Regions from separate parts of the Sedimentibacter sp. zth1 genome, predicted to be linked through region 2. Evidence: a T-box and tRNA genes for the amino acid it is inferred to sense, from the RefSeq annotation. Region 2 holds a T-box; the other holds one or more tRNA genes.
The links. A T-box is a leader RNA that pairs with one kind of tRNA and senses whether it is charged. The one in region 2 lies ahead of pheS (phenylalanine--tRNA ligase subunit alpha), so its partner is inferred to be a tRNA-Phe.
Positions count from the first base shown of each region.

Region 1 (9,225 bases), 850 kb from region 2:
CCGTTAAAGTTATTCCCACCTAATCTCCAAATAGAAATTCCATAAGTGTCACTTTTATTTATTATACTCCTCCAGTAGTTCAATGTAGTACTATCAGCATAGAAAACCTTATGTAAAACATCTGCATCATCTAAATACTGAAAATATAATGTTTGGCTTTCATTATCTCTTTGTGCCGTACAATTATAATCTATTTGTAGTTTTCTTGCTTGCTTTTCCGTCAAAGAAACTGTCTTTTCTCCTTCTGCCCAGTTGAATCCTCCAGTAGCAATTGCAAATTCCTTTTTACCAGGCAATGTTGAGGCCTTTTCTACAACATTTTTTAAAAATTCTGTATTTGCTTTTGGACCAGGTTTACTGCTTATTCCAAATAGATTATAACACATAATAGCATATGTCGGTCCTTCCGAAAAAGTTAGCTTTTCAAAAGGAGTTAAACTCTCCAAAGTAATTCTAACATCTATGTTATTTGCTACTGCTTGAGTGTATAAATCTTTGCAAAATTTGTTAAAAACATCCCAAAGATGCATATCCTTTCTTATATTTTCATAGTCAATTTCAATACCATCGAATCCATATTTTTTCGTTATTGAAATTATATCATTAATATGTTTTTGCCTATTCTCATCTTCACCAAGCAATCTATACAAAATATCGGTGTCTTTTAGTGAGGATGACTTATTTTCATATTTTATATCATTTACAAATGTTAAATAGTAATTGAAATTTTTATCTTCATATTCATATTTAACACTAGAATAAGTATCTAATAATTGTTGGGGTATCACGATTTTATCATTTTTATCAAAATAAGTACTGAAAAGATAAATATCATTAAGCTCATTTTTTATTATTTCAATCTCTTCTATTATATTATTAGTATCCCAATATACTGTCCAAGCTGAATTATTAACTTTTATTTTTTCTTCATAGTTTGAATTGTTTATATCTCCAAAATCATTATTTTTAACATTTGTATATATTGCTAAAGCTATAATAACAATTATTAATATAATAGCGATTTTTTTCATTGCGTTTCCTCCACATAATTTATTAGAAAACTTTTATAAACCAATTAGTAACCTTAAACCATAAATCTTTTGCATTATAGACTACTTTTTCTACGCCTCTTAAACTTCCATCAAAAATCATATTATTATTTTTACCTTTAATGATAAGATTTTTAAAAATACCATCATATACATCATCATATACATCATATTTTGCATCTGTATTGTTATAAACATCATTCCATTTTGATTGTAAATATATATAACCTATATCAAGCTTTGTTTTCAAATCTAAATTATTAACAACTAATTTGCCATCAATTATTACATTCAAACAATTGCCATCTAATAAAATTTCAACTTCTTTGTTATTTCCTATATTAAACTCATCTAAATTAATCTCATAATTAACCTTTTGTTTTCCGTTACTTTCTTTAGAAAAAACAATTAAATTATTATTTATTATTTCAACTAAAATATAACTGGATAATTCTTTATCAGCCCTTAAATATATTGATTGTTCACCACGGTTATTACCTTCTAAACTAACTGATAAATTAATATTATCATATTTTTTATTATTTTTTAATCTCAGCAAACCATTACTACCAGGCTTAGTTGTTAATATAATCTTATCATTAACAAATTCTGCTTCACCCTCAATTTTATCCCATTCGCTTGCTTTTTCTAAATCACCCACAATAAAATTTATATCATTTTTTGTATCATCCAATACATGCATTAACAAATGATTAGCTGACCATTCTGCATGTACATTTATTCTTGTTAAATTATAAATTGAACTTTCAATATTGTTTAATGAGTTTCCTTCTCTATTAAAATTTATATCAAAATTATTCTTTATGCATTCTTCATTTATTACACTTACTTTGTCGTTAGTACCAAACTGTCCACTATTGGAATGCATAAGAACATAAAGCTTTGGTGGAAAACCTATCTCTTTTTTATAAATTTCATTCAAAAGAGTATAATCTATTTTTATCCTATCCTTCATTTGTGAAAAGTTTTCCTTAGGTACATCGTATTCATCTCTGATATAATCCATTAAATAGTGATTATAGTTTTCTTCAATATTTGCTTTTTGTTTTAAAAATTCTATTGAATTAAGCTCACCAAGGTAATTATCATTTTTATCAAAAACATTTATATATTCTAGTCTGTAGCCATTTGTACCTAATTCCCAAAAACTATTTTTTAATAGTTTTTTTAGCTCGTCTTTGTTTAAAAATCTGCTATCTTCATTTTCCAATTTTTCTGCATAGCCTAAAATTGTTGCTTTATAATTGTACTTTTCCAATATATCTTGCGTAACAATAGCCGTATCTTTTCTACCATCTTCAAAAAGTAAATATAAAGCTTTTTCAGGTAGAGCTTTATCATGCAAATAATAATTTATTATATCTTCTTGTGTTATAGTAATATATCCCGACTTTTTTAGAGCACATAGCTGTTTATTAATTTTTTCTACACTAACAAGTGATTCTGTACCTTCTCTATCAACGCCTTTATATGACAAAGCAACAAATCCGGAGTTCACACCATATGAAATTTCACTTGCATCAAATGGTTTATATGTTTTAAATGTAAATATTGCTTTAATTATTATATATAATAAGATTAATATAATTATACCTTGTATTACGCCTCTTATCATCTTTTTAATATCTTTCTTTTTAATTGCCATATTTTGACTTTCCTCTATTTTTAATCTTTTCTTTTTTCTTAAGTGCTTTTACATCCTCAGGGGTCATACGAGTTCCCCAAGTTGTTTTCCAAAATGTAAACCATGCAATTGGCATTTGCCACAATAGAACGGCTTCATAATACAGGCAAAATAGTATTCCAAATATCCAAGTTGAGCTTCTTTTAAGGAATAATTGAGTTACACTCATCATCATAGACATCATTAAAATTCCAACAATAAAAGTCAAAGGAAAAACTTTATTAACTATAGGAACAAAGAATAAATTATACAATACTACAATTGGAGCAGCAATTGGAACTATTATACCCATATAAAAGAATATAGCCATAAAAGGTTCTTTTTTCCACATAAAACCAGATGCAATGATTGATTCTCTCAACCATGACCTTTTCCACCTCATTTGCTGTTTTAAAAACACCTTATATTTATTTGGAACAATAGTCTGACATATAGCAGAATCTTGATAACATGTTCTGTGCTTACGAAGTACAAAATTTGTCATACTTCTGTCATCTCCAAAAGTCGCTCTTTGACGAAGAAATTTTTGATTTAGCCACTCATCCATATGCTCAATAACTATGGATTTTTTATAACATGAAAGTGGACCTGATAAACAAGTTACAGCATCAAAATAAGATTCTGCGGCTTTCATTATCCTAAAAGCAATATAATACCTTACAGATTGCATTTTTGTTAATGTATTTGTATAAGTATTTGCTACATCAGTTCTACCTGATACCCCGCCCATTTTAGGATCTTTAAATGGTTGAACCAAATTTCTAATTGCAAATGGATCTAAAAAGCTATCCGAATCTACAAAAACAACTAGTTCATGTTTAGCGAGCATAACACCTCTTGCTAGAGCATCTCTTTTACCTTTATTTTTATCCTGTACTACATATTTCACTCTTGTCTTTGTCTTAAATCTCTCAGACTCTTTATGCAAAATATCTATTGTCTCTATTATTTTTTCTACCGATTTATCAGAAGAGTAATCATCTACAACTATAATTTCAAGATTATCAACGGGATAATCTTGATTGACGCAACTTAATATTGTTTTTTGAATCCATTCTTCCTCATTAAAGCAAGGTATAATAATGGTTACTCCTGGAGTAAAATTAATATCAACCTTTGCTTCCCTATACAAAGAACCAAAAAAATATCTACTAAGTAAAAACACTGCCGCTATAATACTATAGAGATAGAAAAATTTATTGAACTCAAAATACAAAACGCTCTCTACCCTCATAAGCAAAATAAATAACGTTACAAAAAATAACATTAATGAAGATAAAATCAAAGTAAATGCACCACGTCTTCTTTTTGCATATATTGATAATGGTATCTTAAATTTCACACCACATTCTATATTATTTTCACCAATTTCGTTAATTCTTACAAAAATAACAGATTGTTTTACCTTCATTTCATAACCTTCGGGCATCGAACCAGGTATTATCTCAAACTTAAAGATTACCTTTTTAGCATTTTGTATTGTTTTCATATCTTTTTTATCAATAATTTTGATAAGCATACCTGTTGCAGAAATATTTAAACTCTTACAAATAAAAATATTTTTGGATTTATCATTATTGATACAAGTTACTTCAATATCATAAGAACATATATATCTAATACCCTCCTGCACTTGTTTTACATACTTCTTTTTTTCAAGCTCATATACAGCTTTACTGTCAACCCATCTTCTATCATTATTAGTTCTATGGCTATCAGGATCAGGGACATTCGAAAGTAATCTCCTATCACGATTTGGATTTACCAAAACATCTAAAATTGTATTTTCACTATTTTTGTCCGTTTTTCTAAATAAACTCATGTTATTTTCCCCCAATCTTCTAATGTAGATAATCACTCAACTTTGCAAATTTAAATTTTGTTGGATCATCATAAGATTTTTGTTCATTAGCCGTTAAATATAAATCCAATGCTTGTGCTGTATACTTACTCTCATCAGACATATGCATAACGATTATACTGCCTGATTCAATTGATTGTAGTAAATATCCACCTTCTGAATATAACCCATTTTGTAGAACACTAAGTAATTGCTCAACACTTTTAGCTTCATAATCTCCAGTTGAAAAATCTCCTGAAATAGAATATTTATAACCACAATCAAATACTGTTTTCAAACCAATATAACTTACTGCCAAAGTAGGCGGTCTAAAATATAAAGTTAATAAAGGTATGTCATTTATAACAACATCTCCTACGATATTTTGCAAAATATTATAGGATTTTACTATATCATCTATAAATATCTCCGTTTGATCATCTGTTAAGGTCACATATTTGTTTTCTGATTGAATATAATTTGACAACGTTAAATGTTCATTACTGTGACTTCCTATGTCATGTCCTTCCATTGCTATCGCTCTTAAAAGATTTGGATTTTGCTCTACATAGTTTGTTCTAACAAAGAAACTAGCTTTTACATTATGTTTCTTCAAAACACTTAATATTTTATCTATAGCTATATCCGAACCCCAGTCGTCAAATGTTAAAAAAACTGTATTATCATCATTTGGTATCTTTCCAGTCTTATCTAGCAATACAATTTCACTTTCATTAAAACCAGGCAGCTTATTCACATTTTTTACAAAAGGATTGCCTATATAATACTTAAATATTTTATTTATATAATCATCTTGTTTATCTGATAATTGCCCTGGATAAATCGTATTTTTTAAGCTAGATAATATTTTATCTTCTTGAACTGGATAACTATATATATTTTTTTCATCGTTTAAAATCTCGCTTATTGTTCTTATAGGATAAGTTGTTTTTGAAGTAGCCATCATGCATATAGAATTAATTAAAAGCTCTTCATCATCAAAATAATTCATCCTACACAAAATACTTTGTCCTCTTTTAAGCGCCTTAACATTTGGCGCAAATGTACTTTTTATAACTTTTTCAGCATTTGTTTCTGCCTTATTTTCTAATTTTAAACCCGAATCATATTTTATTACCTTCATAGAATTAGCAGAAGCTGCTTCTAATGTCTCATTTTTTATTTCAGACCATGGTTGTAGTATTATATTTGTCTCATATTTAAATTTCTCTTTTAGTAATTCCTTTGCTGTTTCAATTTGATAACATGCTTCATAATAATCAAATCTATTATTTACTAAAACTGCAATCCCTATTTCATGCCCAGTTTCAATTAGCTTTTGTATACTAGCAGTATTATTTTTTATTTCATCTGTTGTAACAAAAAATGTAGCTTTAGCATCTAATTTATTTAAATTTTCTACAATACCGTTGAATTCCGAACTGTTTTCAACTTCTCCTAAACCATAAAACATAAAAGAAACAGCCCTTTTCGTTGTTCTTATTTCACTAATTGGAGATGCTTTTTTACCATTATTTGATATTCTGAGTTGCTCATATAGTTCTTTATAATTAGTATTATCTATCGCTGTTAGCAACATACTAACAGTATCTATGATTGATTTTTCTTGTGTTTTATTATCTGTCTCTACATTTGAGCTATTACTTGAATCTTGAACAGGTATTTCATCTTTTTTTAGAGATATATACTCAGTTTTATCTATAAGCTCATTTAATTTTACAGAAACAATACTTCCTTTTTTTAGGTTATCAACGTATCCTTGTGCAGCATCTAATGAATTAAAACTATTTATATCAAGAATATAATTAGTATCAACGACATCATTTATACCCAATGCCTTTGTTATATCTAATATTTCATCAGAATAATTAGTAGCATTACATTTAAGAATTTCAGGCTCAACACCACTCGCGTTGTATATTATGCTACTTGCTCTAGCAAAATCCTGTATTATACTTTCACTATCAAGCTTGTCCATGAACTTAGTTGCTTTTAAAGTATAGTTACCAATTTTATGACCTGCATTAATAATAATTTTTACTGTTTCATAGTCTTCTGCAGTTTGAATTCCTGAAACAAAAAAAGTTGCCTTAGTGTTATGCTTTTCTAGTAATTTAATTATCTCGTATACAATTTTTCTATCTGGCAAGCCCTCAAATACAATTTCAATCTTTTTATCACTTTTTTCTGATATATCAATTATATTAGCTTGTCCTAAATCTTTAGTTAAATTTTCTTTTGTTTTTTTTATTCTTTCTTCTGTACCATCATTCAAATTTACTGTTTCTACTATTTCTCCAGTTATTTTGTATTTATTGTTTTCATATCTAAAAAAACAAAGCAATGAGATTACAATAATTACTATGATACAAAATATATATACGAATATTTTTCTTGAATTTATAAATTTTTCTATCATTTTTCACCCACCAAAAAAATGTTTAGGCATATGTCTAAGCGCTTGTATTTTTACTTCTTGATTTATATAAAATTATATGATAAATATAAAATATTATCAACTAAATATTTATATAATAAAAAAACTAACTATATTTCAAGTTAGTTTTTTTATCATAATTTATATTTTGGTGCCCAAAGGCGGAATCGAACCACCGACACGGGGATTTTCAGTCCCCTGCTCTACCGACTGAGCTATCTGGGCATATATATATTTATGGTGGGCCTGGATGGACTCGAACCATCGACCTCACGCTTATCAGGCGTGCGCTCTAACCACCTGAGCTACAAGCCCATAATTTATATATACATATATGGTCGGGGCGGCAGGATTTGAACCCGCGGCCCTCTGGTCCCAAACCAGATGCGCTACCAAACTGCGCTACGCCCCGTTACGACCGCTACGTTACCTCTAAATAATGGTGATCCATCCGCGATTCGAACGCGGGACACCCTGATTAAAAGTCAGGTGCTCTGCCAGCTGAGCTAATGGATCATAATATATTATTTGAGCTAATTCGCCATTTTTCGACAGCTTTAATAGATTATCATAAACTGTATTATATGTCAACATTTTTTAATAAAATTTTAATAATATTCTAATAATATATAACTGTTAATAATATGAAAATATGATATTATTATATTATAAATTAATTTATTTACAAATTTCTAGAGGGGGAACTCGAAATTGCTTAATAATAATTTTAATTGTTTAGTTAAAAAGTATAAAAAAGTTTGGTATAGTTTAGATAATAAGCTAAACATAAATTTAAATACATATTCTAAATTAGATAAAATTCAATTTGAAAAGGAAGTTGCTCAAATTAAAATCAAAATACTAGATCTTTTAAAAACTTTTCCGCAATCTGATATAGATAGGAAAACTTGGTCTAAAAATTTTAAACTTAATTTGATTAGTAGTATTCAAGATATTTCTATAGATAAAAATAAAGTTATTAAATATTTTATGGATACTGGTATACTTGAATCAACAAATACTTTTTTTAGTATGAGTAAAAATGAAAATTTATCAATTGAAAGTTTAGGTCAAGCAATACGAAATGCTTGGATTATGAACATTTTGCAACTTATATTTCAAAGAAATATAGAATGCTCAAAATCTGTATTTGCATATAGTATGCTATATCCTTATACAGACAATTATATTGATAGTAACATTGAATACACTCAAAAAATCAGTTATAGCAAAAATTTTCTAAGCCGACTTAATGGTAATTTAGTTGAGCCTTTAAATGATTATGAAAAAAACATATTTAAAATGATTAAGTTAATAGAATCTGAATTTAATCGTAATGATTACATAGAAGTCTATGAAAGCTTAATACTCATACACAATTCTCAAACAAATAGTCTAATACAGCAAAATATTACAATTCCATTTGAAAAAGATATACTAGATATAATATTTAAGAAAGGTGGTTCTTCTGTTTTAGCAGACGGTTATTTATTAAGTGGACAATTGACAGAAATAGAATTCAATTTTGCAGTATCTTTTGGAATTTTACTTCAGTTATGTGATGATATAGAAGATATTCAAAATGATATCGACTCAAAAAATGCAACTATTTTTTCATTAGCTGCCAATAATAAAAATTTAAATTTACTTGCTAATAAATTATTGAATTTAGTAAATTATTGTTTTGAAAATGATATTTCAAATTTTAACTTTGATAATAAAGAAAATGTAACTAATTTTATGTATTACTGTTGCAACTACTTAGTTATCGCTGGAATAATTTCAAACAAAAAATATTTTAATCGAAAATATGTAAAATATCTACAACAATTTATCCCTGTAAGAATGAATTTTATAAAAAAATTTACTAGAAATACAAAAAAAGAAATTGATAAAATTCTTAATATGTATGATGAAAACACAAAAAAAGAAATGATAAACTATATAAATCTTTTATAATATATCACCTCCAAAACAACCTAAAAAAAATGCTCTTAATTTTATCAATCAAGAGCATTTTTTAGTTAATTTTTATTTATCTATTGCTTCGGTTCTGTATATAAATTTTACTTTTCCAGTCATATCTTCTGAAATTCCACCGAAATTTTGATATTCTTTTGAAATATTTACTACTGCCTTAATTCTATCAACTACGTTTGTTACGTCATCACCA
Region 1 is NZ_CP071445.1:1,127,742-1,136,966, forward strand. It holds gene JYG23_RS05565 (glycosyl hydrolase) at 1-1,031, opposite strand, end outside; gene JYG23_RS05570 (glycoside hydrolase) at 1,054-2,715, opposite strand; gene JYG23_RS05575 (glycosyltransferase) at 2,705-4,576, opposite strand; gene JYG23_RS05580 (polysaccharide deacetylase family protein) at 4,596-7,034, opposite strand; tRNA gene JYG23_RS05585 (tRNA-Phe) at 7,202-7,277, opposite strand; tRNA gene JYG23_RS05590 (tRNA-Ile) at 7,291-7,367, opposite strand; tRNA gene JYG23_RS05595 (tRNA-Pro) at 7,388-7,464, opposite strand; tRNA gene JYG23_RS05600 (tRNA-Lys) at 7,493-7,568, opposite strand; gene JYG23_RS05605 (hypothetical protein) at 7,764-9,011, shown strand; gene JYG23_RS05610 (hypothetical protein) at 9,084-9,225, opposite strand, start outside.
Region 1: it encodes a tRNA-Phe, which carries the amino acid that the T-box ahead of pheS (phenylalanine--tRNA ligase subunit alpha) is inferred to sense. The anticodon was not compared.

Region 2 (9,225 bases):
AGCAATCAAGGCAAGTGTTATAGCAAAAAAAACTAGTAAAAAAACTAGCATTCTTCTTTTGTTTTGCAAATTAGCAGTACCATCATTCTTGAATTTCATAAAACCACCCTATCGAAATAATCTAAATACTCTCTCCAAAAATCCTAGAGTTTCGTCTTTTGAGTTACTCTGTGTCGAGCTATTAGTATCATCATATGTTACATCCAAAAAAACTGTTTGTTTTCTTGTAGGATAATTCATTCCTAAATAACTTTTCGCCATATTTTCAATTTTATTTGTATTGTTTAATAGACTTTCTAACGATATATTATATTGGTCTATTTCATTATTTAGAGTCAAAATCTCATTTTCAAAATTTTTTATGTCCATTTTCTTTTCAGTAATAGTTGCGTAGTTGTAAACTATAGTTATACCAAGTCCAAACATCACAAAAACAAGCATCCAGTTTTTTACTACCCCTAAAGTTATTTTATTGTTCTTTTTCTTCTTTATAACTCTTTTTTTCTTAACTGGCTGAAAATTATTATCATCTTCATAATCATAATTATACTTTCTCTTTGTTAATGCTGACATTTAAATCACCTACACCTTTTCTCCTATTCTTAATTTAGAACTTCTTGCTCTAATATTTTCTCCTAATTCTTCATTATTTGGAATTATAGGTTTTTTGTTTATCAATTTTAGCTTTCTTCTATGATCACAAACACATTTAGGAAATTCTTTAGGACATATACAGTCTTTATTTAAATCTACAAAAGTACTCTTTATAATTCTATCTTCTAAAGAATGGAAAGAAATAACACATATTCTTCCGCCTTTATTAAGTCTATCTACTGCATCTCTAATTGTTTTTTCTAGTATTTCCAATTCTTTGTTAACTTCTATTCTTATTGCTTGAAATGTTCTTCTTGCCGGATGAGGTCCATCGTGCCTTGCTCCTGCCGGAATTGCCTTTTTTATAATTCTTACTAATTGACCGGTTGTTTCAATAAACTCTTTTTCTCTCTCTTCAATTATGAATTTAGCAATTCTTGCTGCCCAATTTTCTTCTCCATATTGAGAAATAACCTTTGATAGTTCCTTTTCATCATATCCATTCACAACATGCCAAGCACTTGTTTTTTGAGACTTATCCATTCTCATATCAAGTGGGGCATCATAGTTATAACTAAAACCTCTTTCAGGCATATCTAGTTGATATGAAGAAACACCCAAGTCGAACATTATTCCATCTATTTTGTCTATACCTAAATCATCTAATACATCACTTATGTTGCTAAAATTACTTTTATATGCAATAAAATTATCGAATTCTTTTAGCTTTTCTTTTGCTGTATTAATAGCAAAATCATCTTGATCTATTCCAATCACTTTTCCTTTAGTTGCACGTTTTAGTATTTGATATGTGTGTCCACCACCACCAAGTGTAGCATCCACATATATTCCATCTTTTTTTATTTTTAGTCCTTCAATCGATTCATCTAAAAGAACTGATTTATGAATATACTCCATTTTTTCCTCCTATAACCCTATACCTAATTCAGACATTTTTTCTGCAATGCCATCAAAGTCAAACTCTTCGTTATTAGAATAAGCTTCCCAGCTTTGTTTATTCCATATTTCTATTTTATCTATAACTCCAATTATTACAACTTCATCTACTAAATTACTAAACTCTCTTAAATTAGGTGGGACTAATAGTCTTCCCTGTTTATCGAAACTACATTCAGTAAAACCTGAAATAAATTGTCTTAAAAAAAATCTTTCTTCTTTATTGAAAGTTGATAAATTTTTTAGCTTACCAATGAATTCTTCCCATGTTTGAATAGGATAAACATATAAACATCTATCCAATCCTTTTCCTATGTAAAAAACTTCTCCTAACTCATCTCTGTATTTTGAAGGAATAATTACTCTACCCTTCATATCGAATGAGTGAATATACTCACCAGTAAACATTTTCTACCACCTTCTGGGTATATTATACCACATCGTGGGATAAATGCACCACTTTTTTTGAAATAATTTATAAAAATTATATTTATAAATTAAAAATGCACTTATTTCATCGAAATAAGTGCATTTTTAATTTTAATTTATTGTAATCTATCGGTTTTTGTTTTTCCATTTACTCTAACAAAGATAAATAATCCTATACCTATAATTATTAATCCTATACTAACAAGTTGTGCCGTTTTCAATCCTAGAAACATTAAAGAATCTGTTCTTAGGCTTTCTATAAAGAATCTAACTGCTGAATATAGTATAAAATAAAGAGCTAAAACTTCACCTTCATTTTTACGTTTATGCTTTCTATACCATATCAAAAATAAAAATATAAGTACATCTGCAATAGATTCATATAAGAATGTTGGATGAACTTTTTGTCCATTTACTAATATACCCCATGGTAAATCAGTAGGACCGCCATGTGCTTCTTCATTTATAAAATTACCCCATCTACCTAATCCTTGCCCAAGCACTACTGCTGGAGTTATAATATCAATTATTTGAAAAAACCTAATCTTTTTAACCTTGCAAAAAATCATACCAGCTATTGCGCCGCCAATGATACCTCCATGTATAGCTAATCCACCAGCTCTAAAATTTAATATTTGAATTGGGTCATTAATATATTGTCTCCACTCAAATGCTACATAATATAATCTTGCGCATATTATTCCTACTGGAACAATTACTAGTAAAAAGTCAATCAACGTATCTTCTTTAAAGCCTATCCTTCTGCACTCTTTGATAGATAAAAATACTCCTATCAAAAATGCCGAAGCTATAATAACACCATACCACTTTATATCAATACCTAAAAGTGTAAATGCATTTTTATCCATAAATACCTCCATTATCTTAATACAGCATCAAAATTTTCATTAAGCTTTTGTAATATACGATTGTGAATCTTATCAACCTCTTTGTCCTTCAAGGTACGCTCTTTATTTCTATAAGTTATTGAAAATGCTGTACTTTTGAAACCTTTTTCAATATGTTCACCTTGGTAAACATCAAATAATTTAACATCTTCAATGATACGAGGATTTACTTTTAATATTACATCCTGCATATCTCCAACTAAAATATCTTCTTTTACAGTTACCGCAATATCTCTTTGCATGGCTGGATATTTTGGCAATGCTTTGAATTTTCTAACTATATTTTTATACTCTACAATTTTTTCAACGTCTATTTCAGCGATTAAAACTTTTTTATTTATGCTATAGTTTTCTTCAACCTCAGGATGTAATTCTCCAAACACACCTATTTGTTCATTATTTACAAATATTCCTGCACATATACCACCGTGAAATGTTGGATTATCTTTTACTGCTTTTACAACTAGTTTAATTCCAAATCTCTCTAAGGTTTGCTCTATAATTCCTTTTAAATTAAAGAAATCATATTCTCCATACATACCAATACATAGCTTACTTTTCTCTATTGGTAACTCAACAACAGGTATTTGTTTAGGAAAAAATGTGTTTCCAACCTCAAAAAATTTAACGCTACTAATTCCTCTGTTATTATTTCTACTCATAGCATCAAGCATATTTGACATAAGTGTAGTTCTCATAACACTAAAATCTTCTCCAAGTGGATTTATAAGCTTAATATAATTTTTAATTTCTGAATCATCTTTTATACAAAGTTTATCTAAAGATTTTGGGCTGATAAATGAATAAGTCATTATTTCTACAAGTCCAAGCGAAACCATTATACTTTTAATATAATCCTCTGTAACTCTTTTTTTTGATTTTTTACCCTTTACAAGTGTACTTACTATTGGTTTTGCAATAATATTTTCAAATCCATACATTCTTCCTATTTCTTCAATCAAATCAATTTCTTGAAGTATATCACATCTGAAGTATGGAACTAATGTTTCAATTTTTTCTCCATCAAATGAACTTGTCAATTCTAATTTATTTAAGCTTTCAATCATTTTATCCACAGGTATTTCAACACCAAGAATCTCTTTTACTCTACTTGGTCTTAAAGAAACCTTACTTGGTGTATATTCTTCTTTTCCTGCATTTAAGTATCCCTTAACTACAGTTCCAGCACCAATCATTTCAATTAATTGACATGCTCTAACACTTGCTATTTCAGCATTTTTATAATGCAATACTTTTTCGTTTCTTGCACTAGCTTCTGAACGAAGACCAATTTTTCTAGAAGTCTCTCTAATTGATTTATTGTTAAAGCAAGCACTTTCTAAAAGTATCATAGTTGTATTCTCATCTATTTCAGTATCAAATCCACCCATAACTCCTGCAATACCTACTGGCCTTTTAGTATTAGATATAACCAAAATATTTTCGTCAAGCTTTCTATTAACATTATCAAGTGTTGTCAAAATCTCACCATTTTCAGCACGCCTTGCAATTATTGTTTTATCATCAAATTTATTTAAGTCATAAGCATGCAATGGTTGACCTAATTCTAGCATTACATAATTTGTAACATCTACAATATTGTTTACAGGTCTCATTCCTGCATCCATCAATGCCCTTTGCATCCACATTGGGGATTTTCCTATTTTAATATTTTTAATAACTCTAACACAAAATTTATCGCACAACTCTTCAGCTTCAATTTTTACATTATCAAAATAGTCATTAATATTATCAACTTCATTTTGTATTTTAATTTCTGGAAAACGGAATTCTTCATTTAGTGTTGCAGCTACTTCTCGTGCCATACCTGTAACATTTAAACAGTCAGGTCTATTGTATGTTATTTCTATATCTAAAACCTTACCATTTATGCCAAGCACATCTTTTATATCTTTACCGATCGGTGTATTTTCTTCAAGTATCATAATACCATCGTTTCCACCTTTTGGCGTAACTTTCTCGTCGAACCCAAGTTCTTCATACGAACACATCATACCTTGAGATTCAATACCTCTTAATTTAGAAAGTTTGATATTTAATCCAATTGGCAAATGTGCTCCAATCAAAGATACAGGAATTATGTCACCAACACTAACATTTTTAGCTCCTGTAACTATTTGTACAATTTCAGTACCTATATCTATTTTTGTTACAATTAGTTTATCTGCATTTGGGTGTTGTTGAATATCAATTATTCTACCTGTTACTACATTTGTTATATCTTTTTCTATATCAATTATTGAATCCACATGAGAACCTGTTAAAGTAATCTTATCCGCTAAATCCTTAGCATCTAAATCAATATTTACATAATTTTTCATCCACTTAATTGGTGCTAACATAATTTCTACCTCCTAAAATTGTTTTAAAAATCTTTCGTCATTTTCATATAAAAGCCTAATGTTGTTCAATCCATATTTAACCATTGTAACTCTATCAATACCCATTCCAAATGCAAATCCACTGTACACTTCAGGATCTATACCACAATTTTTAAGCACATTTGGGTGTACCATACCACAGCCTAACAATTCCATACTCCAACCCGTTCCGTTACAAGCTTCACAGCCTTTACCTTTACATTTTAAGCAAGATACATCAACCTCAGCACTTGGCTCAGTAAACGGAAAATTATGAGGTCTAAATCTAGTTTTCATTTCTTCACCAAACATTTCCCTAACGAATTGATTGATGGCATCTATAAGATTAGCCATTGTAATTCCTTTATCTATAACAAGGCACTCCATTTGATGGAACATAGGCGAATGTGTATCATCAACCTCATCAAATCTAAATGTTCTACCAGCTGAAACCATTTTAATAGGTGGTTTTTGCGTTTTCATAATTCTTATTTGTACAGGAGATGTTTGGGTTCTCAAAACTATCCCATCTGCTAAATAAAAAGTATCTGACATATCCCTTGATGGATGATCCTCAGGTGCATTTAAATCATCGAAGTTATTTTTCACTGTATCAACTTCTGGTCCTTCAACAACATCATAACCCATACTTAAGAATAAATTTTCCAATTCTTCTTTTGTTTGCATCAAAGGGTGTCTTCTACCTATTTGATAATAATTAGAAGGCATTGTAACATCAACTTTTTCATTGTTTAATTTTTCTTCCTTAATTTTGTTGTTTATATCAGTTTTAATTTTTGCTATGTTTTCTTCAATAATATTTCTAACATCATTTGCCAATTTACCCACTACAGGTTTTTCCTCTTTTGACAAAGCACCCATAGAACGTAAAATCAAAGTTAATTCACCTTTTTTTCCTAAAAATTTAACTCTAATTTTCTCAATATCATCATTGTTTGTAATCTTATTTATTTGCTCTAGAGCATCATTTTTTACTTGCAATAATTTCTCTTTCATATTAACAACTCCTTTATAATATTTAAAATAACGAATAGCTATCTATTCAAAATAATATCTAAAAATAAAATGACTTCGTCTCTGTAAAGAGACGAAGTCCGCGGTACCACTCTTATTTATCAACAATATTTCATTGATAATCTCAATTTAATTAACGATATTAACCGTGTAAATTTACTGCTAATTCAATCTACCAGCTCAAGAGTGAACTTCGATATTATTAGCTTAAAAGTGCTTTCAGCTATTACACAATCTCTCTACAAGCATAGGAATATCTACTTTTCTCTTTCATTGCCTTTATTATATTTTAGTTATATATATTTATATAAATTTACGCAAAAAAATTATTTGTTTAATATATAAAAAATATTATATCAAACGTGTATAAATTTTACAAGAGTTTTTTTCTTATTTCATAAATACTAATACCTGCTGCTATTGAAGCATTTAAAGATTCCGTATTTCCAGTCATTTTGATTGTTATTTTTAAATCTGACAATTGCTTAACCTCATCTGATACCCCATTGCCTTCATTCCCAATAACAAGACAAATCTTTTCTAATTCTTTTATATTATCAAAATCTAAATTAGAATCTACTACAGTAGAAATGACCTTATATCCACTAGCTTTCATTTTTGTTAAAAATTCAACACTGTCCTTTATTTCAAAAACATTTGCTCTATAAATTGCACCTGCACATGCTCTAACTGTTTTAGCATTATATGCATCAACACAGCATGGTGACAATACAACACTACATGGTCCAAAGGCATCTGCAGTTCTAACTATAGTACCAAGGTTTCCTGGATCCTGAAGCTTATCACAAAAAACTAAAAAGTTTGTTGTGAGTATATCTTTTATATCAATTTTCTTTTTATCTACAACAGCTACTATGCCCTGAGATGTAACAGTATTTGAAATATCTTTAAATACATCACTTTTAACATAATAATATTCTATATTACTTTTTTCTAATATATTCACAACATATTTTATATCTTTTTTTTCTTTTATACTATCAGAGATAAGTACAAATTTAAACAATACTTTTTCATTTATTGCTTCTTTAATAAGCTTTATACTTTCAACAATATAAGCACTATTGATATCTCTGTTTTTTTTTGTTTCCAAGCTTCTTATCAGTTTTATTTTTTGATTAGAACTGCTTTTTATTAACATTTATTCTTTAGTCTCACTTTGCTCTATTTTCTTAAGATTATCATTATGTCCGAGTAAAACTAATACATCACCTTTTTTAATAACATCTTCTGCATATGGTGTTACATTTATTTTATCGCCTGTCTTTATAGCCATAATGCTTATACCCATTCTATTAGGCAATTTTAATTCTATCAATGCTTTATCTTCCCATTCCTGCAATGCAATTACTTCAATTATACTGTAATCTGGCATTAATTCTATAACATCTAATATATTAGATGAAATTAAATTATGAGCTACTCTTATACCCATATCTCTTTCTGGAAAAACTACTTTATCAGCTCCTATTTTGTATAAAACCTTGCCATGTATTTCACTTTGTGCTTTAGCAATTACCTTTTTTACTCCTAATTCTTTTACGATCAGAGTAGCCATAATAGATGCTTGAACATTAGAACCAATCGTTATAACAGCTACATCAAAATTTCTAATACCAAGTGCTCTCAAAGAATTTTCATCTTCTGCATCTGCTTGAATAGCATGAGTTACGTATTCTGACATCTCTTGTATAATATTTATGTCACTATCTACCACCATTACATCATATCCTAATTTATATAATGTTTTAGCAACCGAAGCACCAAATCTTCCGCAACCAATAACTACAAATTGTCTCATATAATTTCCTCCACTAACCTATTATTATTTTACCTTCTGGGTAACCTATATTTCCAACAAATCTATTTTGACGAGATGCAACTGCAAGTGCTATTGTTAAAGGTCCTAAACGACCTATAAACATTGTACCACTTATAAGTATTTTACCTATAAAGTTTAAATAAGGAGTTACATTTCTAGTTAATCCAACAGTACCAAATGCTGATACAGATTCAAACAATACATCAACATAGGACATAGCGGGTATATGTTGTGTGATGCTAAGTATTATGGAAACAACGGTAACTACACCAAAAGCTATACCTATAACTGCTATTGCTTTCATTATAACAGAATTTGAAATGCGTTTTTGAAATATATCTATATGTTTTTTACCATATATTGTGCTATGCATTGCTAAAATAGCGACTGCAATAGTTGTTACCTTTACACCACCTGCAGTTGAACCCGAAGAACCCCCAATAAACATCAATATACACATAATAACCGAGGTTGAATCCTTTAAACCTGATATGTCTATTGTACTGTATCCTGCAGTTCTTGTTGCAACACTTTGGAATAGAGATGCCTGTAACTTGCCAAAAAATCCTAAATTGCCAATAGTATTAGCATTGTTATATTCTAAAACCATAATCAAAATTGTTCCAGATAAAAGCAATATACCAGTCATTATTAAAACAATTTTCGAGTGCAAACTAAATTTCTTGAATTTTCTAACTTTAATAATCTCTATAAAAACGAAAAATCCTAACCCTCCAACAACTATAAGGATAATAGTTGTAAAATTTATTAATGGATTAGTTACGTATTTCATAAAGCTAGTATTACCAACTATATCAAATCCAGCATTGCAGAATGATGATATTGAGTGAAATATTGAAAACCATATACCTTTTATAAACCCATATTCTTTACAAAATACAAATGAAAACAATATAGCACCAATAAATTCTACGATAAATGTATATATTAAAACATTTTTAGTTACTCTAACTACACCCTGAAGCTCATATGTATTTCTTTCTTCTTTTATCAACAAACGCGTTTTAAGTGATATCTTTTTACCTAAAAAAAACGCTATAAGTGTTGATAAGGTCAT
Region 2 is NZ_CP071445.1:274,824-284,048, reverse strand. It holds gene JYG23_RS01390 (penicillin-binding transpeptidase domain-containing protein) at 1-99, opposite strand, end outside; gene JYG23_RS01385 (cell division protein FtsL) at 109-573, opposite strand; gene rsmH (16S rRNA (cytosine(1402)-N(4))-methyltransferase RsmH) at 583-1,512, opposite strand; gene mraZ (division/cell wall cluster transcriptional repressor MraZ) at 1,522-1,959, opposite strand; gene lgt (prolipoprotein diacylglyceryl transferase) at 2,097-2,849, opposite strand; gene pheT (phenylalanine--tRNA ligase subunit beta) at 2,861-5,251, opposite strand; gene pheS (phenylalanine--tRNA ligase subunit alpha) at 5,264-6,286, opposite strand; T-box leader at 6,371-6,587, opposite strand; gene JYG23_RS01355 (RNA methyltransferase) at 6,678-7,418, opposite strand; gene JYG23_RS01350 (TrkA family potassium uptake protein) at 7,467-8,126, opposite strand; gene JYG23_RS01345 (TrkH family potassium uptake protein) at 8,140-9,225, opposite strand, start outside.